Regions from separate parts of the Geobacter grbiciae genome, predicted to be linked through region 2. Evidence: riboswitches for the same ligand, from Rfam matches in the RefSeq annotation. Region 2 holds a riboswitch; the other holds the start of a gene.
The links. Region 2 has a riboswitch for molybdenum cofactor ahead of KJB29_RS04120 (ferredoxin). Riboswitches for the same ligand answer to the same signal wherever they lie in the genome.

Region 1 (18,477 bases), on a different contig from region 2:
ATCTTCACGTAGGAGTAGTTCCCCGACCGCTTGGGGAGGTAGTCGTAGCAGAAGTCGTTCTCGGCCGTGGCGTTCTCGCCGTACCAGGCCTTGAGGAGGCTCGTGATGTACTTGGGGGTGTTCCCCCACCAGTTGGCGCTCTTGGGGTCCTTGGTCTTGGGGGTCCACTTCTCGTTGTAGGCCTTCAGGTCCACGTTGTCGAACTCCGGCGACTTGAGGTAGCCGGGGAGGATGTGGAAGAGGAGCCCGTAGTCGGTGGAGCCCTGGACGTTGGACTCGCCCCGCAAGGCGTTCACGCCGCCGCCGGCGATGCCGATGTTCCCCAGCAGCATCTGGAGGAGCGCCACGGCCCGGACGTTCTGGCTGCCGTGGGTCGACTGGGTGATCCCCATGGCGTAGAGGATGGTCCCCGCCTTGTCGGCGCGACCGGTGCCGCAGAACGCCTTGGCCACCTTGAGGTAGTCTTCCTTTTTCGTGCCGGTGATGGCGCAGACGGTGTCCACATCATAGCGCCGGTAGTGGTTCTTCAGGAGTTGGTAGACGGACTTGGGATCCTTCATGCCCATGTCCCGCTTGGGCTTGCCGTCGGCGGTGGTGGCGTAGGCCCAGGACTTGAGGTCGTAGGTCTTCTCCTGATCGTCGAAGGCGCAGAACATGCCGTCCTGGAAGTCGAACTGCTCCGAGACGATGAACGTGGCGTTGGTGTACTCGCGGACGTACTCCTCGTGGATCATGTTGTTCTGGAGGGCGAAGTTGATTATCCCCCCCAGGAAGGCGATGTCGGTCCCCGGACGGATCTGGGCGTAGATGTCCGACTTGGAGGCCGTGCGTGTATAGCGCGGATCGACGGCAATGAGCTTGGCGCCGCTGTCGAGCGCCTGCTCGATCCACTTGAACGAAACAGGGTGGTTCTCGGCCGGGTTGCAGCCGATGGCCAGGATTACGTCGGAGTTCTTCAGGTCAATCCAATGGTTGGTCATGGCACCACGACCGAATGAAGCCGCCAGACCGGCGACCGTTGACGAGTGTCAAAGTCGGGCCTGGTGTTCGAGCTGCCCCACCCCCATGGCGCGGGCGAATTTGGTCCAGAGGTAGCACTCTTCGTTATCAAGACCGGCGCCGCCGAAGAAGGCCATGCCATCGGTGCGGTTCACCACGTACTCTTTGTTGTCCTTCTTGTTGAGCTCAGTCTTCTTGAAGGACTTGTCGCGGGTTTCCTTCATCCGCTGGGCGATCCGGTCAAGGGCCCAGTCCCAGCTCTTCTCTTCCCATGTGTCGGAGCCGGGCGCCCGGTACTTCACCTTCTGGAGCCGGTTCTCGTTGTTGGCGATCTGGAAGAGCGCGCCCCCCTTGGGACAGAGCGCCCCCTGGTTGATCGGGTGCTGCGGGTCACCTTCGGCGTTCACCACCCTGCCGTCCTTGGTGTGGACGATCAGGCCGCACCCAACCGAGCAGAACGGACAGATGGTGGTCGTGGTCTTCAGCCCCTTGGTCCGGAGCTCGGGAGCATCGACGCTCGCCTCCCCCGGCTTGCCGGAGAGCGCGATGGCCGCGCCGGCCAGTGCCCCCCGCTGCAGAAACTGCCTGCGTGAAATTCCCATTTCACAAACCCCCTTCGAAGAGATCGGGCCATGGAGCCCGTTGCGTTGAATGTGACAACGGGCTCACAAGGGCAACCTCCGTGCCAATACCGTTTACACGTCTACATTATCGACAACACACTGGAATAATTGGAATTCACAGATTTTTCACGGCAACAGGAACATACCGTGTGGAATCTTGTCTTGCGGAATCCTGGCCGCGTCTGTATCATTTTGTCCATGTAGACATACTAAAAACTAATGAAACGAACGGCATCGGCGGGCACGGAAAATCATCATGAAAGCACGCATTCTCATTTGCGACGACGAGGAAGGGATCAGGCGCTACCTCCAGAAGATGTTCCTGGCCAAGGAGTACGATGTGGAAACCTTTGCCGACGGAACGAGCCTTCTGGCACGTATTGAGGGGGGAACGGAGGGTGATGCCGACATCCTCCTTCAGGACGTGCGGATGCCGGACATGGACGGGATCGAGGTGCTGAAGCGGGTGAAGAAGCTCCGGCCGGCCATGCCGGTGGTGGTGATGACCGCCTTCGGCACCATCGACGCGGCCGTGGAGGCGATCAAGCTGGGGGCCTACGACTACGTCACCAAGCCGTTCCCCAAGGAGAAGATCCTCGGCCTCATGGAGAACGCCCTCCAACTGGACCTCCTCATGAAGGAGAACCGGGTGCTGAAGGAGGAGCTCTCCCGCCCCGACATCCCCGACAACATCGTCTTCACCAGCGCGAAGTTCCGGGAGGTCTACGACCTCACGGTCCAGGTGGCCGGCAGCGACGCCAACATCCTGGTCCTCGGCGAATCGGGTACCGGCAAGGAGCTTATCGCGGGCGCGATCCACGTGAACAGCCAGCGCAAGGGGCGGCGCTTTCTCTCCATCAACTGTGCGGCCCTGTCTGACACGCTCCTGGAGAGCCAGCTCTTCGGCCACGTGCGCGGTGCCTTCACCGGCGCCATCACCACCCAGAAGGGGCTCCTGGAGGAGGCCGACGGCGGCACCCTCTTCCTGGACGAGATCGGCGATGTCTCCGCCGCGGTTCAGGCGAAGCTGCTGCGGGTCATCCAGGAGCGGGAGTTCATCCCCGTGGGGGCCACCAAGCCCAAGAGCGTCGACATCCGCTTCGTGGCCGCCACCAACAAGGATCTGGCCAAGGAGGTCGCGGCCGGACGATTCCGGGAGGACCTCTACTACCGGCTCAACGTCATCACCATCGCCCTCCCCCCTCTGCGGGAGCGGCGCGAGGACATCGAGCCCCTGGCCATGCACTTCCTTGCCAAGTATGCCCGCCGCATCCGGAAGAATATCCGCGGGTTCACGCCCGAGGCGCTCCAGTCCCTCCAGGGGTACCGCTGGCCCGGCAACGTGCGGGAGCTGGAAAACGTCGTCGAGCGGGCCGCCATCCTCACCCGGGGCGACCTGGTCACTCCCGAAGTCCTCCCCATCCGCCCCCGGGAGGATGCGCCACTTCTCCGGCCGGACAACCTGCTCGTTTCCCTGGAGGAGATGGAGCGGGAGCACATCGAGCGGGTCTTGCGCCAGACAGGCTTCCACAAGAGCCGCACGGCGGAGATCCTCGGCATCTCCCGCAAGACCCTCGACCGCAAGATCGTGGAGTATGCCCTCGCCATCCCCGGCCAAGGGATCTCCGGAACCCTGGACGACTGAATGGGACCGAAGCGCTTCCCCATCCGCCTCAAGCTCACCTTCGCCACCCTCATCCCCCTCTTCGTGGCCTCGGTCATCTGCTGGGTCATCGGCATCTCCATCATCAACTCCCGGATCGTGACCCAGGCCCAGGAAAAGGTCCGCACCGACCTGAACTCGGCCCGGGCCGTCTACCAGAGCGAACTTGACCACATCCGGGACGTGGTCAAGTTCACCGCCACCAACCCCTTCACCTCCATGATTATCTCCCAGGGGGACCGCGCGACCCTCAACAACCTCCTCTCACCGCGGATGGCCAGCGAAGGGCTCGACTTCCTCACCGCCGTGGACCGGTCGGGCCGGGTCGTCTTCCGGGCCAGCAACCACGGGGCCTTCGGCGACAGCAAGATCAACGACCAGATCGTCTCCCGGGCGTTGCAGGGCGAGCACATCGCCGGCACCGAGGTGATCCCCCCCGGGGAACTGGTGAAAGAAGGGAAAGAGCTGGCCGCCAAGGCGTCCATCCAGATCCTCCCCACCCTCCACGCCCGCCAGCGGGACGAGTCCGTGGAGCGCTCCGGCATGGCCATGGTGGTATCGGTGCCGGTGCGGGACCAGGCCGGGACGGTCGCGGGTGCCCTCTACGGAGGAGTTCTCCTCAACGGCAACAACACCCTGGTGGACCGGATCAAGAAGATCGTCTTCGAAGCGGTGAGCTACCAGGGGGAGGACGTGGGAACCGCCACCATCTTCCTGGGGGACTTGCGGATAGCCACCAACGTCCTCCTTTCGCCGGAACGGCGGGCCATCGGCACGAGGCTCTCGGAGGAGGTCTACAACCGGGTCCTCCTGGCCCGCGAGAAATGGGTGGGACGGGCCTTTGTGGTGAACGACTGGTACTACTCCGCCTACGAGCCGATCCTGAACCTCCAGGGGAAGCCGGTGGGATCCCTCTACGTGGGGGTCATGGAACGCCCCTTCCTGGAGATGAAACGGGAGATATCCCTCATCTTCGGGGTGGTCCTCCTCTGCGGCTCCCTCATCGGGCTGGCCATTTCGAGCTTCATCGCCTCGCGCCTCGCCCGCCCCATCAAGGAACTGGAAAACGCAGCCCGCCGGATCACCGCCGGCGAACGCGACAGTGCCATAACCATCCAGACCCGCGACGAGATCGGCGACCTGGCAGGGGAGTTCGCCCAGATGACCAGAACCCTCGCCCAGCGGGAGGAGGACATCCGGAAGCTGAACCGGGACCTGGAGCAGAAGGTGCTGGACCGCACGGCCCAGCTGGAGGAAAAGAACCTCCTTCTTGTGAAGACCCAGGAGGACCTGGTCAGGGCGGCAAAGCTGGCCGACATCGGCATGCTGGCCGCCGGCGTGGCCCACGAGATCAACAACCCCCTGGCGATCATCCGGGGGAACACGGAGCTGCTCCAGATGGCGATCCCCGAGGACGACCCGAGCCGGGAGGAGGTGGACACCATCGCCCAGCAGACGGGACGGGTGGAGCGGATCGTGGGGAGCCTCCTCAAGTTCGCCCGCCAGCAGAAGAAGGAACTGGGAACGGTGGAGGTCAACAGGCTCCTGGATGAGATCCTCAAGCAGGTGGGGCACCAGATTCCCCTTGCCGGCATCGACATCCGACGGGACTACGCCGCCGACATCCCCCTTCTGGAAGGAGACGGCGACCAGCTCCGCCAGGTCTTCACCAACCTGATCCTCAACGCCATCCAGGCCATGAAGGAGGGGGGAACTCTCACGGTAAGCACCTCCCGCGACAGCGCCGGAGAAACCTGCACCGTTGCCGTGGAGGACACGGGGGCCGGCATCCCCCCCGAAAACCTCAAGAAAATCTTCAGCCCCTTCTTCACCACCCGCAACGACGGGACCGGCCTCGGCCTCGCGGTTTCCTACGGCATCGTCAGGGATCACGGGGGGAATATCCAGGTGGAGAGCGTTGTGGGAGCGGGGAGCACCTTCCGGGTGGTGCTGCCACTGAAGCAGGGGGAGCAGAAAAATGCCATCGCCCTCTCAGACCGTTGACGGCCCTCCATATCTGGCCTAAGATATTAAAAAACGAGGAACAAAATGGCAAAAAGACTCCCTCTGAAAATCGAAAAGATCCTTGAAGAAACCAAGGGCATGTTGAGCGCCATTTATGCCCAACGGCTGAAGGAGATCATCCTCTTCGGCTCATACGCCCGCGGGGATTTCTCGGAGGGATCCGACATAGACCTTCTCCTCCTGCTGGATAACGTCAACAATCCAGCAATGGAGCACGACCGCTACTTCCCCGCAATCTGTGAACTTTCCCTTAAGCATGATACCGTCGTTTCCGTTATTCCGATGGACTACGACACATACCTCTCCAAGAAAACCCCTCTTATTCTTAACGCCCGCAGGGAAGGGGTACCGTTATGATCAACTCGGTTCGCGAATTGCTCGACAAATCAGCGCAAAGCATCGGGGCCGCAGAAACCCTCATGCGCGAGCAGTACGTGGATTTTGCCGCTGGCCGTGCGTACTATGCGATGTTCTATGCTATTGAAGCGCTGCTGTTGAGTCGAGACATGAGCTTTTCCAAGCACTCGGCGGTCATAGCAGCCTTTGGCAAGGAGTTTGTGAAGGCCGGCACATTCGACAGCCGCTTTCACCGGTATCTGCTCAATGCATTCGACCTTCGCAATGCTGGGGACTACGGAATCATTCATTCCGTCAGCGAGGAAAAGGCGCGGCAAACGATCGAAGAGGCAAAAGAACTGCTCGCCGTCGTAACCAACTATTTAAGCGACGAATAGACCAGCTATCATGCTCAGCCCGAAGGCTCGTGAAGAAATGAAGTAGGCCGCAGCAGCCGCCTTGAGGCAGCCGCCGTGGATGAGGAATGGAATCGTTGATGCCGACCTCTGGCTTGATTATCTGACCGAGTACAATGAATTCATAAACCATCGGCGCAAGCCGGAGACGCCGTTTATCGAAACCCGGATGCTCCTGTAGCGCCCGGACCCGCCCGCCTTCTCTTCCCGCAACTTCGCACACCCACCGCCGACCATTCAGGAACTCCCCAGCCCGTACTCTTTGATCTTGCGGTAGAGGGTGTTCCTGCCGATGCCCAGGACCTTCGCCGTCTCGGTGATGTTCCACCGGTACTGTTCCAGTGCCTGCCTGATGGTTTCCTCCTCGGTATCCTTGAGACACCGCCGCGCAGACCCGCCCCCTTCTCCCCCCATGGCTGTGATCAGCCTCCTTTCAAGCGCCCGCAGGGAATCGAGCATCCGCTGCAGCTCATCGGCACCCAGCTTCCGCAGCTCATCTACGCTGACGTCGGTTCGCCAGAGCCGCTCCGGGGATAGGGAGACATCCCCCTCCCCGACTTGCGGGAACAGGGGAGAAAGGGTGTCGGCGGCCAAGGCTGCGCTGTTCAGCAAGGTGCTCTCCAGGTGCTCGGGAAGGATGGTGTCGCCGGCGCACATGACCACGGCGCGCCGGATGACGTTGGCAAGCTGGCGGATGTTGCCCGGCCACCCGTACCCCTGCAGAAGCCGCAGCGCCGGGGGTGAAATCCGCAGCGCTGCGTTGAGCTGACGGACAAAGTGCTCCGCCAGTTGGGGAATATCCTCGGAACGGGAGCGGAGCGGCGGGATTTCGAGCCGGACCACGTTGAGCCGGTAGTAGAGATCCTCGCGGAACGTCTTCTCCCGGATGGCCTGCTCCAGGTCCACGTTGGTGGCGGCGATCACCCTCACGTCGGTCTTGATGGGTTTTTCACCCCCCACCCGCATGAACTCGCCGGTTTCCAGCACCCGCAGCAGTTTCACCTGAATTTGCGGACTGGCATCGCCGATTTCATCGAGGAACAGGGTGCCGCGGTTGGCCAGTTCGAAGATGCCGCGACGGGGCTGGGCCGCGCCGGTGAAGGCCCCTTTCTCGTGGCCGAAGAGCTCGCTTTCCAGGAGGTTCTCCGGCAGGGCACCGCAGTTGACCGGAATGAACGCCTGATCCGCCCGCCCCGAGGCGGAGTGGATGAATCGGGCCAGGACCTCTTTTCCGGTGCCGGTACTTCCCTGGATCAGCACGGTGACATTCTTGGTGGCGATCTTGTGGGCCACGGATACGAGCCGCCTCATGCCCGGGGATGCCCCCACCTGGAAACCGACGGCCCGGGCCACCTCGGCCCACTCTTCGGCGGCGGCGCTCCCCTGCTGGAGGTTGAACCCGTGGCTGGCGGCCTTCTCGATCAGGGTCTCGACTTCGTCGATGTCATCAAAGGGCTTTTCCAGATATTCGTAGGCACCCAGCTGCATGGCCGCGACTGCCGTCTTGATGGTGCTGTAGCCAGTCATGATGATGACTTCGCAGGCGGGCTGCCGGGCCTTGATTGCCTGCAGAAGGGTCAGTCCGTCGGTATCCGGCAGCTTCAGGTCCACCATGGCCACGGTGAAGCGGTGCTCTTCGATGGCCCGCATCGCTTCCGGCTCCTTCGACGCCGTGACAACGTCATACCCTTTTCTGGTCAGCAGGCGGCGGAAAAAGGTGCAGACATCCGCCTCGTCATCGATAATCAATACCTTGATCTGTGACATTCTCTCTCCGTTTTGATCACTGCTGCTCTATGGGAAGGAGCAGCGAAAAGGTGCTCCCCTCCCCAAGCCGGCTCTCCACCTCGATGGTGCCGTTATGGGACTCGGCAATCCCCAGGCTGACCGAGAGACCGAGGCCAGTCCCCTTGGTCGCCTCCTTGCTCGTGTAAAAGGGGGTAAAAATCTTCGACAGGTTCTCCGGGGCGATGCCGACGCCGTTGTCCCTCACGCTGAGGACGGCCCACTTCTTCCGGTCCTTCACCAGCAGCGCCGTCGCCACCGTGATGACCTTCTCCTTGCGGTCGACCTCCCCGAGCGCATCCCGGGCGTTGATCAGCAGGTTGGTCAGCACCTGCTGGATCTGGGAGCCGTTGGCGGTAAGCCGCGGCAGGAAGGGGGCAAGCTGCTCGACAATTTTGATCTGGTTCCGGTTGATCTGGTACTGGATCATGCTCAGAACCCGCTCCACCTCGGCATTCAAGTCGATGTCCGTTACCGGCGGCTGATTCTGCCGGGAGAAGGTCAGCAGGTTCTGGATGATCCGTTTGCAGCGCAGGCCCGAATTGACTATGTCTTCCAGCACCTCGGCCCGGTCGTACTGGGCATCCTGCTGGAGCTCCCTGAGGAGTAGCTGCGCCGTGCCGATGATGACGGTCATGGGGCTGTTCAGCTCGTGGGCCACCCCGGCCGTCATCTCTCCGAGGGCCGCCAGCTTTGCCGTCTGGACCAACTGCGCCTCCATCTTGGTCTTGTCGGTGACATCCTTGATGATGATCGTCACGGCCAACAGCTGCTTCTCTTCGTTGAACACCGGGTAGTAGGAAATATCGAGGAGCAGCCCCGCGTCGGTCTGCCAGCGCTGGAAAACCGGTTTCCCGGTCCGCTGGACCTCCTTGATGGGGCAGTTCTCGCAGGGATGGGTGCGGCCGTGGAGCCTGGCAAAGCACTTGTTGCTCACCGCCTGGTTCCAGAATCCGCTCATTGCCGGAGAAAGCCGATTGTTGTGAAGCAGGACGTTGTAGTCGGTGTCCACCAGGAAAATCGGGTCAGTAACCGCCAGGAAGGTCTCCTCCCACTCCTTCTTGGCCCGCGAGACCTGCTTGTAGAGCCGGGCGTTCTGGATACTGATGGAGAGCTGGTCGGCCAGATGCTGGACAAAGCTGAGATCCGCCTCGTTGTAGGCGCCGTCGATGATGCTGGCGACAATGAGGGCGCCGATCACCTCGTCGCGCTGGAACATCGGCGCAATCGCCAGGGACCGGAGCGGCCCCGGATAGTTGGGATTGATCTGAATGTGACTGAGTTCTTCCGGCGTCAGGTTGTAAATCCCGGCCTTCCTGTTACTGATAACGTTCAGCGTCGGTGAGTGGGCAGGGAAATTGTCGATTCTGCAGAAATCCCGCGGCATCAGGGCCATGAGCCGCAACTCGCCGTCACGGACCCTCACGAGACCGAGAAAATCGCAGGGAAGGGTCTGGGGAAACTTGGTGAACGCCCGTTCGAGGATATCCTCCATGGACATGTCGATGTTGATGTCGCGCGTCAGCTGCTGGAGGATCTCCAGGCGGCTGTTCTGCTTGAGGATCTCCTGGTTGCGCTTTTTCAGCTCGATATAGTAGTTGAGCTTGGAGGAGTCGACCCCGGTCAGCTGCTCAAGGAGTTTTTCCCTGTTTTCCATGGCTTTTCCCTGTTACATCGCCTTGCGAAATATTTTCTCGATGTCCTCCACCGTCGCATTGCGGGGGTTGGTCACCAGGCAGGCATCGTTCAAGGCGTTGCGGCTCAACAGCGGTATGAACTCCTCCCGCAGCCCCATGGCGCCGAGCCCCTTGGCAAGACCGATGTCGGCGATCAACTCGCGGATACCTTCGATGGCCAGCCAGGCTCCCTCCTCCGCGCCGGTGTTGCGCACGTCCTTCCCCAGGGACCAGGCGATATGCTTGAACCGCTCCGGGCAGGCCGGGAGATTGAACTCCATGACATGGGGGAGGATCGAGGCGTTGGCCTCGCCGTGGTGCTGGTCCAGGAGGCCGTCCACCTGGTGGGTCATGGCGTGGGTGGCGCCAAGGATGGCGTTGGAGAAGGCGATGCCCGCCGTCAGGCTCGCCATGGCCATGTTGGTGTTGGCCTCCATGTCACCCCGGTCGGCCACCGCCCGGCGCAGGTTGGCCGCGATGAGCTGGATCGCCTTGCAGGCGTGGATGTCGGTCAGGGGGGTAGCCGCCAGGGAGACGTAAGACTCGATGCCGTGGGTGAGGGCATCCATGCCGGTGGCGGCCGCCAGCTTCGCGTCCTTGGTCCTGAGAAGCTCCGGATCGACGATGGCGATATCCGGCACCAGGGATTTGGAGATGATGGACATCTTCAGCTTCCGCTCGGTGTCGACGATGATGGCGAACTGGCTCACCTCGGAACCGGCTCCGGCGGTGGAGGGAGCGATCACCATCGGCGGGAGCGGCCGGGAAATCCTGTTAATCCCCTCGTAGTCGCGCAACTCCCCCCCGTTGCTGGCAAGGATGGCCACTGCCTTGGCCACGTCGGTGGGGCTCCCCCCACCGACGGCGACGATGGCGTCGCACCCCGAGGCCAGGTAGTGCCTTGCCCCCTCCGACACCTCGAAATCCTTCGGATTGGAGGTGAGGGACGAATAGATTTCCGTTTCCAGGCCGACGGCATGGAGGTAATGGAGCGCCTTGTCAACCCAGCCGGCGTTGATCACATCCTCGTCGCTGACCAGAAACACCTTGGAGGCGCCGATCCGGGCGGCGCTCTCGCCGATCTGGCTCAGGGAACCCTGGCCGAAGATGATCTCCGGCGCCACGAATTTGCTGATGTTCACAGTGTCTCCTTCACGGGGAACGATACGTTTACAGCCGTATACAGGTGCAATTCCCGTGCAAAACCCGCCAACTGAACGTTTACGGCACAATGCCCGCAACGGCTCGCCAACATTGTTCCATTTTGGAACCATGTCTATTGTTCCATTTTAGCGCATTGCGTTCCAGGATGGTACGAAGAATATCTTCTGGGTGGACTGATGCCTCGCGTCCCTTCGATTCAGTAGTTATGGAATATGTGTCCTGGCTGCCCAGGTGCAAATCGAAAATGAGAAAACGGCTGCCTGGCTACTTTGCGGCCTTGTAAGGTGGACATGGAATCATCGAAATCCTCATCAGACAGAAAAGCCCGCTTTCGGCCACGGGCTTTTCGAACTTTTCGAAGGGGGGAGTTTGAAGGAAGGGGAGTTAAGGAATCAGAAATCAACCCGCCATATCGATGATGCCACCTCTGCAAGACGAATCTGGCGTGCCTGGATTTTGCTTTCATTCCACTCGTCGTAATGCTCGGCAATCGCCTTTGTTATCTGGAAATCACTGGTCGCGTAGATTTCCCGCTTCTTTTCATACTCTCCATTGCCCAGCTGCCGGTTTTCCTTCGCCTCCAACGGGGTCATGTTGCCAAGGCGGTATATCAGCCTGTCCTGCTTTGCCTCTTCAATGTATGACCAGACTTCCGAAGGGCTTTCAGGCAAAACATGTTCGAGATTATAGGTCGCGCTTTCAAAATCGAAATCCTGCCCTGATTGCTGCCGCTCTATCTGGAACAGTATGTAGCGGACAACCTTGCGGTTCCTGGTGTTGGTAGTCCGCAATTCCTTCTCAGCGAATGCTGCCTTGAATTGACGGTCGTCAGGATAAATCTCTTTCAGGACGTTCAATACCGCCGGTGTCGAACCGAGAGAGCCGTCAGTAATCTTCCAGGCCGCTTCGTTGTAAGTGCGTTCCTGATCATGCGTCTGCAGGTTGCAGATTACGTTGTAACGGAAAGAAATGACCGCGACTGCCCGAAGTATCCTGGTGAATGTTATTCGATCCGTTGCGGCGAACCGCTCATAACACGCCAACAACATGGCCAGCGGCTGGCGTACATTGAACATCAGCAGTTGTTGTAACGCCTGGTATTCGTCATCATTCCAGAATGGTTTCTGGGGATCCCGCAAAGCGGCATACACTTCCGCGCTGCTATCCAGCCCGCGCAGCAGTTCGAATGCCTGCTCACGGGTATTGATCTTGCGGCGAATTGTCTTGAACAGATCGGCTTTTCGCACCAGCCGGTTTTTGCTGTTCCAGTAGACCCGTAGAAACTCCGGGAAACTCTCACTCCCCAGCAGTCCTACGATACGCTCCCAGCGCTCTTCCAGAGCTTTCAGTTCCGTTTCGTGCGAATCGCCGGAACTGATCACCGAGAACAAGTAGTTTTTGAGCAGGTCTGTTGCCGATAGCCGAACGCCACGGGCATTGAGGGTTTCAAACACCTTGAAGGCATTCAGTTCGTCGGTGACTGTGATTACCGTAAAAAAGAGCTTATCCACCAGGCTGTCGATAAAGGAAGCCAGTTTTTCACCGCTGTCTACTTTTTGCCCGGCATACCCCTTGACCTTGTCCTTGAACCAGATGAATGCCTTGCGCAGTTGATGTTCCGATGCGTTCAAGCCGCGTTGCGGCAGGGATTCCAACGGCACCAGATAGGTTTGATAAAAGCGGTTGTTATGGCGGTTAAGTTCGAGTTTTGAGCGGGGCACCAGGGAAACCGGGTCCACATAGCCGATATAGCTGTTCTGCAGATTATCCCTGCGCCGCTGGTTCTTGTCCGGATCAACGTCCGCTGCCACCAGGTCTTTCAAGTGGCCAAGCGCGGCCAGGATCATGACACTGATGGTTGTCAGGCGCTGCTGTCCGTCGATGATATCAAAACGCTTACTGTCCGGAGACTGCAACACCAGATACCCCATGTAATGGGCAGGCTCACCGTCGGCATCAAGCAGGCCAAGCATATCCTGCCATAAATCGTCCCACTCATCTTCGCCCCAGGAGTAGTCGCGCTGGAAGGGTGGTACCCGATAGACAAGGCCATTTCCCAACAACTGACGAAAAGTCTGGTTTGCAGTATTGAAGTTCATCGCGGACATATCTTGCTCCTCCCCGGCATCCAGCCCAGATCCTTCTCGAGCGCATTTTGAAAGTCCCCACCCTGGTGCAGGATGTCTAATCTTTCACGTTAAGGGCGCCCCCCTTTTTCTCCATTATCAGCTAGCCTTAACTGCCTCGTCCGGTACAAGACAGACTCCAGCCCACAACCGACCGCCTGGGCGTATTTACATACTCATCTCATAACATGTTTGTTACATGCCTTCAAGATGCTGCCAGGGGGTTACGCTAGGGAAGATAAATCAGGTCGCACCCGCGGCACTTCCCGTACCGCTGCGCCGGGAGGAAAACGTTGATGGTGAGACAGTGGGGGCACTGCCAGAAAGCAAAGCTGGTGACTTCCCGGCCGGCGAGGGTGCTGAACAGCCAGCGATAGTAGGCATCCCAGTCGTACTTCGGAGGCTGCGCGGCCTGTTCAACCAATTGTTCCAGCAGCATGGGAACCTCCCTTGTCGTCTGGCATCAGTGTACACCACAACAGCCCACAAAAAAACCGCTCCGTCGGCACGAAGCAGACAGGAGCGGTTTTTTTCAGAAACCGGGTCGGCGGCATGTTCCGGATCAAGCCTCCCCGCGGGCTTCGGTGTACTTCAGAGCCGCAGCCCGGATAGCATCCATTCGCCTTTGTTCCGCATTTTCCACGAATGAACAGAACGCCTCGCGCATGATATCCGAGGCGCTCATTTTCTTCTTTTCCATGAGCCGCCGGATCTCCTCCATCTGATCGTCGGTGACCCGTACCGATATGACCGTCGGCTTGGGGTTCACGCTGACCGGTTTTCCCATTATTCACCTCCTGACCATGAAATGACTGCATCCGGCCTCGCCGGTTTTTCTCAGACAACCTGCGACAGGTAGTGGCAAGTTCAGTACCAATAGCCCCACGGGACAGGGGCCGGTTTCCGGCGAAAATGGAGCCAAGCCGGCGACTGCCGAGGCTTTTCTAATTTGCTGCCGGCGAACGACCAAAGGGAGCACCAGGGAGAGGACAGGGGGGGCGTGGTGTTCCACAACATCACAACCGTTCCAGAACAGAACGCGAGCCTGCACCAATTCAGAACAGCGTTAACGTAGAGCCACATCCCCGATTTGCCCATCAAAGCTAACCTCAAAATTCAATTGTTGCTGTGAATTCAATTAATTACCACCGCCTATCCCCTCCCCCTCCAAATTTGGTATGCGGCTTGCCTTAGTCCCAAACAGCCGTTCTAAAAAACCGTATGACAACTGACAGGTTGAACAGAGAAAGTTTTCACCGCAGTGGCAGAACGCCACACACCAACAAGGAGGAAGTACACATGGCACTGGCAGATCAGACTTTCGGATTCTTTATTCCCACCGTTACGCTCATGGGGGTCGGCTCTTCCAAGGAGACCGGCGCGCAGGTAAAGGCGCTGGGCGCCCGGAAGGCGCTCCTGGTGACCGACAAGGGGATCTCGGCCATGGGGATGGCCGACCAGATCAAGGAGCAGGTGGAAGCCGCCGGCGTCGCGGTCGTCATCTTCGACGGCGCCGAGCCGAACCCCACCGACACCAACGTCCACGACGGCGTCAAGGTCTATCAGGAGAACGGCTGCGACTCCATCATCTCCCTCGGCGGCGGCAGCTCCCACGACTGCGCCAAGGGGGTGGGCCTCGTGATCGGCAACGGCGGCCACATCCGCGATTTCGAAGGGGTTAACAAATCCACGAAGCCGATGCCCCCCTTCGTCGCCATCAACACCACCGCCGGCACCGCCTCGGAGATGACCCGCTTCTGCATCATCACCAACACTGACACCCACGTGAAGATGGCCATTGTCGACTGGCGCTGCACCCCGAACATCGCCATCAACGACCCGGTCCTCATGCTCGGCAAGCCCGCGCCCCTCACCGCCGCCACCGGCATGGACGCCCTCACCCACGCGGTCGAGGCCTACGTCTCCACCATCGCCACCCCCATCACCGACGCCTGCGCCCTCCAGGCCATCAAGCTGATCGCCGAGTACCTGAGCCCGGCCGTGGCCAATGGCGACAACCTGGAAGCCCGGGACCGGATGGCCTACGCCGAGTACCTGGCCGGCATGGCGTTCAACAACGCGAGCCTCGGCTACGTCCACTCCATGGCCCACCAGCTGGGGGGCTTCTACAACCTTCCCCACGGGGTCTGCAACGCCATCCTGCTGCCGGCGGTTTCCGAATTCAACGCCATCGCCTGCCCGAAGCGGTACGCCGACATCGCCGTGGCCCTGGGCGAAGACATCACCGGCCTTGCCCCCCTGGATGCCGCCGCCAAGGCCATTGCCGCCATCCGCAAGCTCTCGGCGGCCATCGGCATCCCGGCCGGCCTCAAGGAGCTGAACGTGAAAGAAGGGGACCTGAAGGTCATGGCCGAGAACGCCAAGAAAGACGCCTGCCAGCTGACCAACCCGCGCAAGGCGACCTTGGAGCAAGTGATCGGCATCTTCAAAGCGGCGATGTAGACGGCTGCCGCTTTCGCGCAATCCCGGCGTTGCCCTTCGCGATGCTCTTGTGCGGCGTAGCGCTGCTACGCCTCCGCGGCATCACTCGGACGCCTTGGCCTTGCACGAATTCGACACCCGTAATAGTTGCAGATAACAACCAACACTCTCCGAGCCTCCCGGCCTAACAGGGAAACCTCACGGCCCAGGGCCACCGGGTGCCGCCGGAAACGGCGGCGCCTCCCTTTCGGAAAGGAGAACCATCAATGAGAAACGCTATCTATAGAAAGGGAGCAATCAGTTCATGGATAAGATAATCCGCGTAAACATGGCCGACCTGAGCACCAGGATCGAGGCGGTCCCCGCTGAATGGGCGGGGCTTGGCGGCCGCGGCCTGACCTCGACCATCGTTGCCGCAGAGGTCCCCCCCACCTGTCACCCCCTGGGCCCCAGCAACAAACTTGTCTTCGCCCCGGGACTCCTTACCGGAACGCCGGCCGCCAACTCGGGCCGCCTCTCGGCCGGGGCCAAGAGCCCCCTGACCGGCACCATCAAGGAGAGCAACGCCGGAGGCACCGCGGCCCAGATGCTCGCCCGCCTTGGCATCAAGGCGCTGATCATCGAGGGAATCCCCAAGGCCGATGCCTGGTACAGCCTCCACGTCTCCATGGACGGGGTGACCGTTCAGGAAGAAGCGGAACTGGTGGGGAAAGGGAATTTCGCCGTCATCGAGGCCCTTGAGGCCCGCCTCGGGAAGAAGACCGGCATCCTCACCATCGGCCCGGCCGGCGAGCTGAAGATGACCGCAGCCAACATCTCCGTCAAAGACCCGGACAGCAAGATCCGCAGCCACGGCCGCGGGGGGGTGGGGGCCGTCATGGGCTCCAAGAAGATCAAGTTCATCTCCATCAACGACGAGGGGGCCCCCAAGGTTCCGATCGCCGATCCGGAGAAATTCAGGACCGCCTCCCGGGCCTTTGCCAAGGCGCTCCTGGACCACCCCGTGAGCGGCGAAGGTCTCCCCACCTATGGCACCAACGTCCTGGTCAACATCCTCCACGAGGCGGGAGGGCTGCCGACCCGGAACTTCACCGCAGGGCAGTTCGACAGCCACGACAAGATCTCCGGCGAGACCTTGCACGAGACCATCGTCGCCCGGGGGGGCAAGCACAAGCACGGCTGCCACGCCGGTTGCATCATCCAGTGCTCCCAGGTCTACCACGACAAGGAGGGGAAATACGTCACCTCCGGCTTCGAGTACGAGACCATCTGGGGGCTCGGCGCCGACTGCTGCGTTGACAACCTGGATGATATTGCCAGGGCCGACAACCTCATGGACGACATCGGCATCGACTCCATCGAGACCGCCGTCATGTTCGGCGTTGCCATGGAGGCGGGCATTCTCCCCTTCGGCGACGGTAAAGGGATCATCCGGCTGCTCGAAGAAGAAATCGCCAAGGGTACCGCGCTGGGCCGCATCCTCGGCGGCGGAGCGGGCTCCGTGGGCAAGGCCTACGGCGTCACCCGGGTACCGGTGGTTAAGAACCAGGGGATTCCGGCCTACGACCCCCGGTCGGTGAAGGGGATCGGCATCACCTACGCCACCAGCACCATGGGGGCCGACCACACCGCCGGCTACACCATCGCCACCAACATCCTCAACGTGGGGGGGTTCGTGGACCCGCTGAAGAAGGACGGCCAGGTGGAGCTTTCCCGCAACCTCCAGATCGCCACGGCAGCGGTGGATTCCACGGGGATGTGCATCTTCGTCGCCTTCCCGGCCCTTGATATCCCCGAGTGCCTGCCGGCCTTGATCGACATGATCAACGCCCGTTTCGGCATCAGCCTCACCGGCGACGACGTGACCAACCTGGGGAAATATATCCTGAAGACCGAGCGGCAGTTCAACATCGCGGCCGGATTTACCAGTGAGCACGACCGCCTGCCGGAGTTCTTCAAGACCGAGCCGGTGGCGCCCCACAACGCCGTCTGGGATTTCAGCGACGCCGAGATCGACGAATTCTGGAACTTCTGAAACGCCGGCGCGGACACCTCCCGTGTCCGCGCCCTTTACCAAGGCAAGGCCAAGGGGCCGTGGGGGAGAAGCGCAATGGAGATCACCGTAAAACTGTTCGCCATGTTCCGTGTCGGGCGTTTCGCCGCGGGCACCTATAAATACCGGGATGGGATTACCCCGGCGGACATCGCCGGCGAACTGAAGATCCCGGAAAAGGACGTGGGCATCGTCCTGGTCAACAGCCGGCACGCCAAACTGGACCATCGGCTGTTCGAGGGGGATACCCTGTCGCTGTTCCCCCTCGTGGGAGGGGGGTAAGATGGAGCTGTACGACTTCATCACGGCAGCGGCGCCAGGGGGCCTTTTCCCCTGGACTGCCCAGGTGGAGGCCGCCGAGCGGTTCGGCCTCACCCTCGGCCGTGTGGAAGAGGCGGCCCTCGAACGGGGCATCATGCCGGCTCGCTACCAGCGCAACCGCCGGACCATCACCGTCGACAACCAGCTCCGCCTCTGCCGTAGCTGTGCGGTCATCATCGGCAGCGGCGGCCTCGGAGGGTACCTGATCGAGGAACTGGCCCGCCTCGGGGTGGGAAACCTCGTGGTAGTGGACCCCGACATCTTCGAGGAGCACAACCTGAACCGCCAGATCCTTTCCTCCCCTGCCCTTCTCGGAAAGCCGAAAGCAGCGGTCGCGGCGGCCCGCGTGGCCGAGGTCAACCCGGCGGTCGTCGTCACCCCCCTTCAGATTGCGTTCTCCCGCGAAAACGGCCAGGGGATACTGGCGGGGTCCGACGTGGTGATGGACGGCCTGGACAGCATCGCCACACGCCTTGAACTGGCGGAATGCTGCCGAGGGCTTTCCATTCCCCTCGTGCATGGCGCCATCGGCGGCTGGTACGGGCAGGTGGCCTCCCAGCTTCCCGGGGACGACATCGCCCCATCCCTCTTCGGCAACTGGTCGGAGCCGAAGGGGGTTGAATCGCAGCTCGGCAACCCCTCCTTCACCCCGGCGGTGGTGGCAAGCCTCCAGGTGGCCGAAGCCTGCAAGATCCTCTTGGGTGAGGGGGAATCGCTCCGCCACCGGATGATCTACGTGAACCTCCTCCACATGGAATTCGACGAGGTGCTGCTCGAACCGTCACGGACCGCGGTGGGGGAATGAGCCGTTATAACGTCTGGACACTCCTTCCATTTGGTGATAATCA
Region 2 (11,725 bases):
TGCACATACGGCACCTTGGTTCTCCTGCCGGACATCCCTGATCTGCCGTTTCCCGGTGCCGGTCGTGAACCAGCCGGCCCTGTCGAAGGTGATGCTCCCCAGCGTCAGCCCCCCCTGCCGGAACAGGGGATCGCTTGATTCGGCGCGCACAAGGGCGGCAACGGCCCCCCTGGCGACCTGTTCTTCCTGCCCCTCGCATGCCTGGAGACAGAGGTTGAGTTGATCCCGGCCGCCGTTATCGGCGATTTCGGCCGTAAAGTTCAGCAGTCCGGGAATCGGAAACAACGCCTCGTCCAGAGTTGCCATGGCGATGCTTGCCCCATCCCTGAGCCTCACGGTCGCCCCGATTCGTCCCTGCACCCTCCCGAGACGTTTCAGCACCGTGCCGCAGGGGCAGGATTCCGGCATCATCCTCGCCAGATCCCCGGTCCGGTACCTCACGAGCGGCATCCCGCTTCGGGTGAGGGTCGTGAAGACCACTTCCCCGAACTCGCCATCGGCTACCGGCCGGCCTGTGGCCGGGTCGACGATTTCCGTATACAGGTCGGCCTCGCGCAGATGGTAGCCGTCCCTTGCCTCACACTCCACGCCTCCCCCCAGCCCGGTTTCCGTCATGCCGTAGTGGGTGAAGACCCGGCAGCCCCAGTTCTGCTTCAGTTCCTCCACGATCGCCGTGGGCACGTAGTCCGTTGAAAGAAGGACGCTCTCCACCCAGCCCCGTGGAATCGCCTCGCCACCCTCACCACGGGCCAGAGAAAGAATCTGGGTCGGTATCCCCACCAGGCAAGGGGAGGGGTGGCGCATAATCTCCGCCCGTGCCGCTATCGGGTCCCGTACCGGGCCAAAGGTTACCGGCCTCACCCCCAGCCGTCTCAATCCCCGCGCCAGCAGGTCACCAACGCTGTCGGGTCGTTCGCCGGGCAGAAAGATGATGACGGTTGCCCCGGCAGCGACCATGGTCGCCATGCCGTGATGGAAGAAATCGACCGTCAGCTCCAGGTCTTCTGCCGTGAAAAATATCCGCTTTGCCTCGCCGCTGGTCCCTGAGGTTTGCAGGGTGACCACCCGTTCGATTTCGTCCTGGGAGGTGCAGAGCATCCGCATCCCCTGGGTTCTCACGTCGTCCGGCGTCGTGAAGGGGAGGCGGCTGAATGCCTGCAGATCCTTCACGTCCAGGTCATCGACTTCGGCGAGAAGGTTCCGGTAGAAGGGGCTCTTTGTCTGGGCATAGGTGACCACCTCCCGCAGTTTTCGTACTTGAAACGTCTCAAGGTCGCTCCGCGTTAGTGCCTGCGTGCCGGGCAGAAGCAGCTTGTCCCGTATCCACCCCTCCAGCGGCGTCCTATTCATCGCGGCACCCCTTTCTTCCATGCTTGTTTCACAGGTGGTAACGGAGTGGTCATTGACCTGTACCGCCCACGGTCGCCAGTATCGACTGGAGTTTCTCCATGGTTGCCAGCAGCAGGTCCGAGCAGGCCCGCTTGTCGGGGCTCGCCTTCAGGATCTCGTCGCAGTTGATCCCGCCGTACTCTTTTTCAGCCTTGACCGAGAACCAGTCCCACAATTCAGCCAGCAGCAGGGGAAACTCCGAGTCCTGCCTCTCCCGCTCCCTCGAACCATCCAGTGCCAGTGACAACGCGCATGACGCACCGGTGAGCACCCCGCAGGTGACGCCGGCGTAAAAACCGTTGCAGAGGGCCGCCATCGACCTGACCAGGTCCGGGTTGTCTCGACCCAGGTCGCGCAACACCAGCTTGACCACGATCTGGCTGCAACAGAGCCCTTGATGCTTCATGAGCAAAATGTCGAGATAGGGGCCATCGAAGGTGATCGTGTTCACTGACTGGTCGTTCATGGTGTTGTTCTCCAGGTGAATCTTTTTTTGGCCTGTTGTCATTCTTGGGCAGACAAGGCACCTTACAGATATTTGCACACTAAGCGAGAATTTTTTGTTTGACAAGTAAAATAGTAATGTAGTACTAATTTACGCAAATAAGCGTGAGCTTATGGTGGAGTTGTAGTAACAGGGTGCGGCAGATGCTTTGCACCGCGAAAATTTAAAACCGTCTCCGAGCTGCGGCGCCTAAAGGGAACATCCCCAGGGCGGTCCGGCCTATGGGTATCGCTGGAAACGGCGTTGCCTTCCTTATGCAAAGGGGACCCAGCGACGCGGAGGTATGTCCGCGACGTTCAGGGGCCTTTCTATCCAGGAGAGCGCCCCTTTTGTTTTTTCCCTCCGAGGCTCTAGTGCGGGCTGTCGGCGGGAAGCGGGACTTGAAAAAATTTAAAACCGTCTCCGAGCCGCGGCGCCTAAAGGGAACATCCCCAGGGCGGTCCGGCCTATGGGTATCGCTGGAAACGGCGTTGCCTTCCTTATGCAAAGGGGACCCAGCGACGCGGAGGTATGTCCGCGACGTTCAGGGGCCTTTCTATCCAGAGAGCGCCCCTTTTGTTTTTTTTGCGGGATAGACCGCGTACCAACGTGTCCGGTGTGATGATGCCGGATTACGACAACAAGTGGTGAGAGGAGGAGGATATGAAATACGAAGAGGTCGGATGTTATCTGGAAATCAATCTGGCAACGGGAACTATCGAACGGGTGGCGCTGGAACCCGAGGTGATGAGAGAGCATCTGGGACGTCCCGGGGCCTGCATCGGGGAAGCGTGCGGGGGATTCTGCCAGCATTCGCTACAGACCTGCCTCCGCATAGAAAATTAGACACAGGGTGTACATCGGGAAAAAGGAGGAAAAATGAGATACGCAGAGGCAGGATATTATCTGGAAGTCGACCTGGCGAAGGGGAACATCGAACGGGTCGCAACCGATCCCAGGCTGATGGAGCTCCATCTCGGGGGGTTGGGAACAAGCGTCAAGCTCCACTGGGACAGGGTACCGCCGGAAACCAGGGCATTCGATCCCGAAAATCTGCTGGTATTTAGTACCGGCCTGCTGAACGGCACGCCGGTGTTTAGCGCCAACCGCACCGTTGTTTCTTTCATTTCGCCCCAATCGGGCACGCTGGCCTATCCGATGATGGGGGGGTTTTTCGCGGCCGAGCTGAAGTATGCCGGCTACGACAAGATCATCTTCAAGAACAAGTCGCCCGACTGGGTCTATCTGTACGTCTCCAATAACAAGGTGGAGCTGCGTGATGCGTCGCATCTGAAGGGGAGGGGGGCGGTTGAGACCCAGGAACTCATCCGGAAGGAGCTGAACGATCCGAAAGCCCAGGTGGCTGCCATCGGTATCGCCGGTGAGAACCGGGTCTTTACGGCTTCCATTGAGCAATCCCGCTCAAGCGCCAGCCGACTCGGCGGCGGCGCGATCATGGGCGACAAGAAGATCAAGGCCGTGGCTGTCCGCGGCACCGGCGATGTCTTCCTTGCCCGGCCGGAAGAGTTCATGAAAGAGTTGCAGGGGGTGACGGATTATATCAAGTACCGATGGGCCAACCCCATTAAGGACGTCATGACCATCCTTTCCGGCATCGGGTCGCCCCAGGAGATGCTCCATACCGATGAAAAATGGCATACGGAGAACTTCGCCTGGGGCAATGCCCGGACCCGGAGAAGGGACTTCTGGACCGAAGAGATCGACGAGTCATGGTCAAAGTCACAGCATGGCGCAGTAAAGCGTCTGATCAGCTGTTACAACTGTCCGACCCATTGCGGGGCGCTTATTTCCCACAAGGATACCCCACGGTATATGGCGAAATGCTTCGGCAAGCTCACCTATGCCATGGCGGCTTATGTGGATGACCTTGATTTCTCCTGGAAGATCCTCCAGCGCGCCACCGAGTACGGGGTTGATTCCTTCTCGACGCCCCAGATTCTTGCCTTTGCCGTTGAGCTCTATGAAGCCGGCATTCTCACTGACAAGGACTTCAAGGGGTGTCCGTCCGACAAGGAAGGGAGATTCTTCTGGCTCCTCGACCGGGTCGCACGTCGTGAGGGGATTGGCGATATCCTGGCCGACGGCGTCTATTTCGCAGCCCGCAAGATCGGCAACGGTGCGGAAGCCTTCGATCACAACACCATCAAGAAGCACGAGCAGCTCCCGGTCAAGCTCGGGACCCTGGATCCGCTCTATTTCCTCATGTATTCCACCAACGAGAAGATCAGCATCACCCAGATGGAAGGACAGTGGCCCCAATCGGCCTTCCCAACCATGGAGCAGCGGGAGGAATTCGTCCGCGACTGGCCCCAGATTCCCGACGAAAAGTTCAAGCAGATCGTGCTGGACTGGGAACTGAGGGGGGAGAAGTCGATTCCCTACTTCCCGACACCGGACATGTGCTCTGAAATCGTGGACTGGATGGAGATGATGCACAACATCGATGACGCCGTGGGGATGTGCTGCGGCATGTCGTCCTTCTGCCTGAAGCCGCCCTATCACATCCACAACTACCCGAAAATAATCTCCGCGGCTACCGGCCTGGATCTGGACGAGTCAGGGCTGAAGCAGATTGCCAACAGGAGCCGGAACCTGCACCGAGCCTACAACAACAGGCTGGGTATCAGGAGAGTTGACGAAAAGCCGCCCGCTGACCACTGGAAGAAACGCTTCCCCGAACTGGAAGAGCAGCTTCTTTCCACCTATTACACGTACAAGGGATGGAACCACGACGGCATTCCCACACGGGAAAAGCTGGAAGAACTGGACCTGGGCTATGTCGCCGACGACCTGGAAAAGAGGGGGATCTTGAAAAATGGCCAAAATTAAACGGAAAGTCAGGACGATCACGGTTGATGCCGACAAGTGCAACGGCTGCCGGACCTGCGAAATCATGTGCTCCGCCTTCCACGCGGTTCCGCCGTACAGCAGCAACAACCCGGCACGGTCGCGCATCCAGGTCATCACCAACCGTCTCGAGGACATCTGGATGCCGGTCTTTGCCGGCGAGTACACCGAATCCGAGTGCATGGGGCGGAACAAGTACATCATCGACGGCAAGGAATACAACGAGTGCGACTCCTGCCGTGCCGCCTGCCCCTCCCGGGACCTCTTCAAGGAACCGGATTCGGGTCTGCCCCTGAAATGCGACATGTGCGACGGCGAAGACGAGCCGGTATGTGTCAAGTGGTGCCTGGTCGATGCCCTGGTCTACGAAGAACGGGAAGTGGAAGTGGATGAGAAGGATATACAAACGACGGTGACCGAGATGGAGGTCGGTCTGGAATCGCTGGTGCGAAAACATGGTTTCGACAAGGTAATGGATACGGTTGCCCGAATGTCGAAGAAGTGATACTACTTCCGGGCGCAAGAACGGGTAGCATGATAGTCCCCCCGGCCCTGCCGGGGGGACCACAACATGCGTCCATCATGGAAGCTGAACGGATTGTGGAGAAGGTGAGATGCCAGACTCAGAGGAAACCCTCCGGATTATTCTTGATAACATAACTCCGCTCGGAGTGGAGCGTGTCGACCTGCAGTCCGCCCTGGGGAGGGTCCTGGCCAGGGATGTGGCGGCACCGTGGGATTTGCCGCTTTTCGACAATTCGGCGAGGGACGGATTCGCCCTAAGAAGTGCGGACTGCACGGGCGAGGGGACCACCCTACGGATTACCGGCTTTATTCCGGCCGGATGCAATGTGTCGGAGCCGGTTCTGGGGGGGTGCGCCGTCCGGATCATGACCGGTGCACCTGTCCCCCACAACTGCGATGCGGTGGTGCCGGGGGAGGATACCCTGGAGACGGACGGCATGGTGACGGTCATGGCGCCGGTCCGTCGCCGGCAGCATATCCGCTTCCGGGGTGAGGATCTGACAGGCGGCGACCTGGTGCTGACGGAGGGGACGGTCATTCAGGCGCAGGAGATAGGCTTGCTGGCCTCATTCGGCCAAGCGGTGGTGCCGGTCTACCGGAAGGCGCGGGTGGCGGTGCTCTCCACCGGCGATGAGTTGATCGAACTGGGAGAGCATCCGTCAAACGGACGCATCATCAACAGCAATGCCCAGTATCTGGCTGCGGCTCTCAGGGAGATCGGCGCCGAGCCGATTCTCCTCTGCATAGGTCGTGACAACCGGGAAAGCCTGAAAGAGCAGCTTCAGACGGGACTGAAGGCCGATGCGCTGATCACTACGGCCGGCGTCTCGGCAGGAGCCCGGGACCTCGTGCGGGATGTGCTGGTTGAGGTGGGGGTCAGGCAGATGCTCGGAAAGATTGACATGAAGTCGGGCGGACCCAAGGCCTTCGGCATGAAGGACGGGATCCCGGTCTTCTCCCTTCCCGGCAATCCGTTGTCGACCATGGTCACGTTCGAGGAATTCGTCAGACCGGGGCTGCTCAGGCTGATGGGGCATCGCCGGACGGTCAGGCCGAACCTCAAGGCACGGCTGCGGGAAGATATCCGCAAGGAGCCCGGCCGGGTCCATTGCCAGTCGGTCCGGGTAGAAGCGGAGAACGGCCGCTACATGGCCACCACGGTCGGAAACCACAAGGCGTGCCGGCTGAGTACCATCCAACGGGCCAATGCCATTGTCATCCTCCCCGAAGGACCGTCGGTGGTGGCGGCAGGGGAAGAGGTGGAGGTACATCTGCTGCGCGGTGACCTGGTCCTGCTGGAAGAACCGAACCTCACTGCCGGTTGCGTACCTGATGACCGTGTGTCGGAAGAGGGGGAGACCTTCGAGAGAAGGGTGCGGGTGGCAACCCGTTAGGGAAGGGGGCAGATATCATGCGACAGGATGGGGGACCGCCAGATGAACGCGTATGAGCAGATCAGTTTGCAGATACCCGGGGAGGTCGAGCGTCTCATGGAGGACCGCTCGATCCTGAGGGAGGATGCGCAGAAGGTCATCCTTCATGCCGAGACCACCAGCAGGAAGCTGCTCAACTCTGCCACCGGCCATTTTCTCGCCTTCCATCGCCCCAAAGCGGTCACCTACTGGGCAGAGTATGTCCGGACCGGTGATGACTATCGGCTGGTCACCGCGTATTCCCACCGGATGGCGATGAAGTCCAGCGGGAGCACGCAGGAGTGGGTAAAATCCGGCAGCGGCAGCGAATGGCTCTGCAATCAGTGCCAGGCCCCCCTGGAGGAGCAAACTGTCAGGCTCCAGTACATGCAGTCCATATTTCCCATCACTCTTCCGGCCTGCTCCGGGTGCGGCTTCATCCTTGTCACTGAGGAGTTGGCAACCGGGAAGCTGGCCGCGGCAGAACAGGCGCTGGAAGACAAGTAACTTTCCGGCGGCACGGTGAACCGATGAACGGTACCGCACTCAACTGGTTGGAGCTCTGTCGCACCGTGGGTCCGTGCCTACGGCCAGGGGGGACCGCGCTTACAGACCGGGCACTGGAGGTCTGCAACCTTTCCGCCGATTCCCTGATTGCCGATGTCGGCTGCGGTGCCGGCGGAACCCTGTATCACCTGGAACGGACCGGTTTCCGCCGCCTGGTGGGGCTCGACCCGTCGGAGCCCCTTCTCGGGGGTACCGCCCCCCGCCTCGAAACGGCCCGCCTTATCCGGGGGGAGGCTGCAACGATCCCCCTCCGGAGCGCCACCGTCGATCTCCTTCTGTGTGAATGCGTCCTTTCCGTCCTCCCTGACCGGTCGGCTCCCCTCCGGGAGTTTGCGCGGGTCGTGAAGGACGGCGGGTATCTGGTAGTGAGCGACGTTTTCAGCACGGCTGGAGACAATGGGGCAGAACAGGCCGGTGGGCTTCTCACCCGCGAGAAACTCCTTGACGCGGTGGCCGGCAATGGCTTCACTCTCCTTCGGTGGGAAACCCACGACCGTTTGCTGAAGGAATTCGCGGTCCGCATGATCCTGGCCGGCGAATGCCTGCCGGATGCGTGGAAGGGTGGTACGGAGAGGAAAGGGGAGGCGGCCCGTGGGGGCCTCGGCTATTTCCTCATGGTGGCCCGAAAGGCTGAAGACCCGCTTCCGTAACAGATAAAGGATAGTGTCATGGAAACAGTGAATCTGGGTGAAACCGAAAGCATCTGCCCCGTCTGCCTGAAAAGGATAGCGGCGACACGACAAGTGCTGGGTGACGAGGTCTTCCAGGTCAAGGAGTGCGACGAGCACGGTTCGTTCAGGACCCTTATCTGGCGCGGAAAGCCGTCACTGGCCGAGTGGCGGAGACCGAAGCCGCCCGTCCACCCCGAGCTCTGCTACGGGACCGTCGAGCAGGGGTGCCCGTTCGACTGCGGCCTCTGCAGTGCCCATGCACAGATGCCCTGTTCGGTGCTACTGGAGGTGACTGACCGGTGCAACCTGCAGTGCGCCGTCTGTTTTGCCGATTCCGGCCGAAAGGATTCCGTGGATACCTCCCTGGACAGGATCACCTGGCTGCTAGAACGGGCCATGGCAGCGGCTGGGCCGTGCAATCTCCAGTTGTCCGGCGGAGAGCCCACACTGCGGGACGATCTGCCGGAGATCGTGGCAGCGGCGCGGCGGATCGGTTTTTCCTTTATCCAGCTCAATACCAACGGCCTGCGCCTTGCCGCCGACGGGAATTATGCCGCCCGGTTGCGGTCGGCGGGGCTTTCGGCAGTCTTTCTCCAGTTCGACGGGGTCGACGACGGCATCTACCGCACCTTGAGGGGAAGTCCGCTTCTGGAGCAGAAGCTCCGGGCCGTCAGGCATGCCGGCGAGGCCGGCCTCGGCGTGATCCTGGTCCCGACAATCGTGAGCGGAGTGAACAGCCATGCCGTCGGCGCCATCGTGCGGCAGGCCCTTCAATTGGCCCCAATCGTGCGGGGGATTCACTTCCAGCCTGTCAGCTATTTTGGCCGTTTCCCTGAGCAGGGCTGCGGCAACCGCTTCACTTTACCCGAACTGATGGGGTGTCTCGAAGAGCAGACCGACGGACTGCTCAGGCTAGCCGATTTCTCTCCTCCCGGCGGGGAACATGCCCACTGTTCCTTTCACGCCACATATCTCTACTCGGCCGACGGCGGGCTGCGCTCCCTCGGGGCGATGGGGGGCGATTCCTGCTGCACGACCAACTGTGGCAGCGGGGGAATCAGGAGGACCGTGGATACCGTGTCGCGCCGCTGGAAGCTTCCCTCAGCCGCATCATGCTGCGGCAATCCCAGAGAATCGGAGCAGACCGATTGTTGTGAGTCGGGCAGATCAAACCCGGTCCGGGTCGAAGGGGCCATTGATCTGGATAGCTTTCTCAGGGATGTCGCCACCAGGAGTTTCACCATCTCTGCCATGGCATTTCAGGATGCGGAAAACCTGGATCTGGAGCGCCTCAGGGGGTGCTGCATATCGGTTGTGTCTCCCGATGGCCTGCTGGTGCCATTCTGTGCCTATAACCTGACCAGCAGGGACGGAAGGAGCCTTTACCGCCGATGACCTGGCACGGCGGCAATTACCTCATGGTTTACGTCCCATAAGATATATTATGTAAAGTACGCCATACGGCGGTTTTCCGGCCTTTTCCGTCTTGTTTCGGTTGTTCATCCTCGCCTGAACGGTGTTTTGTTTGCTGCTTCTCCGGTGCCGTTGCTCCCTCTCTCGGGGGTGTTCGGTGAACGGGTATCAAGTTGATTTTCTCTCCTTCACGCTCCCTTACGGTCATCTGCCGGAAGCGTTCAAACTCCTTCACGGTTTCGACCTTAAGTCAAAAGAGAAAGGTCTTTATGGCTATCTCTTTTCCTACGTTGCCCCCGGTTGTACCGTTCTTTATTCCCCTGACCGCCCCGATGTCCATGTCCAACTCTCTGGCCGTGGCTGCGATATGTTTGACGTCCTGTCCCTCCCCGACCATGCGAAAGTGACCCGCCTTGATATCGCCTTTGATTCCTTTGACGGTGCTTACACTGTTGAGGATGTCCGGGGGTGTCTTCTACGGGGTGCATTCGGCGGAACGGCACGGCATATCACTGGATTTGTGGGGTTTACTCGGGAGGCTCCGGGCCAGACTCTCTATGTCGGTTCTCCCAAAAGTGACGCCCGACTTCGAATATACGATAAAGCCAGTGAGCAAGGCATTGCTCCGGGACAGCGGGAGGGGTACGCCGATTGGACCCGTTTTGAACTGCAACTTAGGGGGGACGTTGCAAAAGTCGCCTACTCGCAACTTTTGAAATATGCGGAAGGTATTGGCCTGGTCGCTTCTCTGGCTTCCCTCTTCGCTTCCTATATCCGCCCTATGTTCTACGTTGCTTCATCTGCTGAGTCAGTGGCAAAGACGCGTCACAATAAAAAGAAGTCTGTCGCTTGTCCTCTCTGGCTTGCCATGTTTTCGAGGTTTGATGATAAGCGCCCCAAGTTGGTGCGGAAAAATCCCGACCTTGGAAACCTGTTCCGGTACTGTCTCGGCGCTGCCGCAGCAATGAAAGTTCTTCGGATTGCCGTGAGTGGCTTCGACACTGTCTTCGAAGAAGCGATAGAAGAAGCCGCCTTCAAGCTCAAGCATGAAGCTTTACTGATAGATTGCTGCGAAACCGATTACAACGATATGTTTGAGCATGGGTACAACCCTGCTCCATTATGCCACTAAGAAAGGGGCTTTATTATGATTGCAAAAATTACTGGTCTGTGTCTTGAAGTTCACGAAAAGCACGGGAAGAAAGATGGTGTTGTTTTTCACAACTTGATTGTCTTCGAGTTTGGCCTCGACTATCCCGAAGTTCGCCGCATTGGCCTGAAACAGGAGCAGGTTGGCTATGTAAAGTCGCTCTGTGGAAAGATGGTTGAAATTGAGGTCAATGTGTCTAAGTTTCAAGAGCGTACTTCGCTGTACTTCGTTCAGGCTGTTCCCGTCGATAAAAAGGCCGTTGCATGACTCCGGAGCAGCTACAGCCAGTCATTGATGCAATAAACTCTGGTGCTGCTGTTGTCTCCGGTTTCATCTGTGCTCTGATTTTTGCCGTTACGTGGAAGGGGTAAGTATATGAATGCAGACTTCTTTGCTGCTCTTTCAATCGGTATGGGTGTCTGGCTCTTTGCCTATGGCTTGAATCGTGTTTGGCTCATGTTCAAAAATCTTGTATCCTGACGGTTCCGGGCCGTCAGGCTATCACGCCCCACAGGGGCTAAAACTCACATTGGAGGTTTCATCATGTCGAAAAAGTTCCTTGCTGTCGTTGGTTCTGCCGTTGCCGTTGCTGCTTCTGCCTCTGCCGCTCTTGCAACTCCTGTTCTTGACTTCACCGCCGTTGGTACTGCTGTAACTGGTGAACTGACCCCCGCTATTGCTGCGGCAATGCCTATCGCTGGCATTGTTCTTGCCGCTGGTATCGGGTGGAAGCTGTACAAGCGTTTCACCAAGTAAAACCGCCCTGCGGTTTTAAGGGGGCTTCGGCCCCCTTTTTTTTTGTATCTGACGGGGGGGGGGGGTGGTGGCATGTTTAAAGGTCTGCGCTTAATTGCTGTTTCGTTGGTTGCTCTCTGTACGTTTCTTGTTTATGACACAAAAAACGCTGTTGCTATAGTTGACCCTATTACTATTAGTGTGGCTGCTGCTGCTTTGGCGTCATCTGTTATCGTTGGTGGTGCTTATGTCTATGCAAAGCGTTATTACCGTGAGAATGGCGGTTCTCGTGTTGCTTCTGGCACTAAAGTTACGCCGTCTGGTACTATCGCGCGCGATATGACTATCTCTTATATCGCTCTAGGTGCCTCTACTGTCAATACTATTACTCGTAATGTTACCGCTACAATATCTCAGTCTGCTGTTGCCTCTGTTGTAAAAGCTAATCCGTCTCGTTATCCTAAGCTTTATGCTGCTTCTGTTCGTTCTGACTATATTTCTGAAACTTCGA

Region 1: it holds a riboswitch for molybdenum cofactor, as region 2 does, so the genes downstream of both, KJB29_RS12990 (aldehyde ferredoxin oxidoreductase family protein) here and KJB29_RS04120 (ferredoxin) in region 2, are expected to answer to the same signal.

The regions. Positions count from the first base shown of each region.
Region 1 covers NZ_JAHDIW010000010.1:117,021-135,497, forward strand. Annotated here, with positions in the region: gene fdnG (formate dehydrogenase-N subunit alpha) at 1-1,601, opposite strand, end outside; gene KJB29_RS12930 (sigma-54-dependent transcriptional regulator) at 1,879-3,267, shown strand; gene KJB29_RS12935 (cache domain-containing protein) at 3,268-5,289, shown strand; gene KJB29_RS12940 (nucleotidyltransferase family protein) at 5,335-5,667, shown strand; gene KJB29_RS12945 (HEPN domain-containing protein) at 5,664-6,044, shown strand; gene KJB29_RS12955 (sigma-54-dependent transcriptional regulator) at 6,300-7,829, opposite strand; gene KJB29_RS12960 (GAF domain-containing sensor histidine kinase) at 7,846-9,504, opposite strand; gene KJB29_RS12965 (iron-containing alcohol dehydrogenase) at 9,517-10,665, opposite strand; gene KJB29_RS12970 (DUF262 domain-containing protein) at 11,080-12,795, opposite strand; gene KJB29_RS12975 (hypothetical protein) at 13,043-13,252, opposite strand; gene KJB29_RS12980 (ribbon-helix-helix protein, CopG family) at 13,376-13,600, opposite strand; gene KJB29_RS12985 (iron-containing alcohol dehydrogenase) at 14,113-15,276, shown strand; molybdenum cofactor riboswitch at 15,412-15,529, shown strand; gene KJB29_RS12990 (aldehyde ferredoxin oxidoreductase family protein) at 15,560-17,290, shown strand; gene KJB29_RS12995 (MoaD/ThiS family protein) at 17,366-17,590, shown strand; gene KJB29_RS13000 (HesA/MoeB/ThiF family protein) at 17,592-18,434, shown strand.
Region 2 covers NZ_JAHDIW010000002.1:162,883-174,607, forward strand. Annotated here, with positions in the region: gene KJB29_RS04110 (DVU_1553 family AMP-dependent CoA ligase) at 1-1,350, opposite strand, end outside; gene KJB29_RS04115 (DVU_1555 family C-GCAxxG-C-C protein) at 1,400-1,855, opposite strand; molybdenum cofactor riboswitch at 2,056-2,175, shown strand; molybdenum cofactor riboswitch at 2,283-2,402, shown strand; gene KJB29_RS04120 (ferredoxin) at 2,537-2,719, shown strand; gene KJB29_RS04125 (aldehyde ferredoxin oxidoreductase C-terminal domain-containing protein) at 2,753-4,723, shown strand; gene KJB29_RS04130 (4Fe-4S dicluster domain-containing protein) at 4,710-5,246, shown strand; gene KJB29_RS04135 (molybdopterin molybdotransferase MoeA) at 5,356-6,660, shown strand; gene KJB29_RS04140 (DVU_1557 family redox protein) at 6,703-7,185, shown strand; gene trsM (DVU_1556 family methyltransferase) at 7,209-7,895, shown strand; gene trsS (radical SAM (seleno)protein TrsS) at 7,914-9,311, shown strand; gene KJB29_RS04155 (replication initiation factor domain-containing protein) at 9,487-10,461, shown strand; gene KJB29_RS04160 (hypothetical protein) at 10,477-10,746, shown strand; gene KJB29_RS04165 (major coat protein) at 11,023-11,235, shown strand; gene KJB29_RS04170 (hypothetical protein) at 11,308-11,725, shown strand, end outside.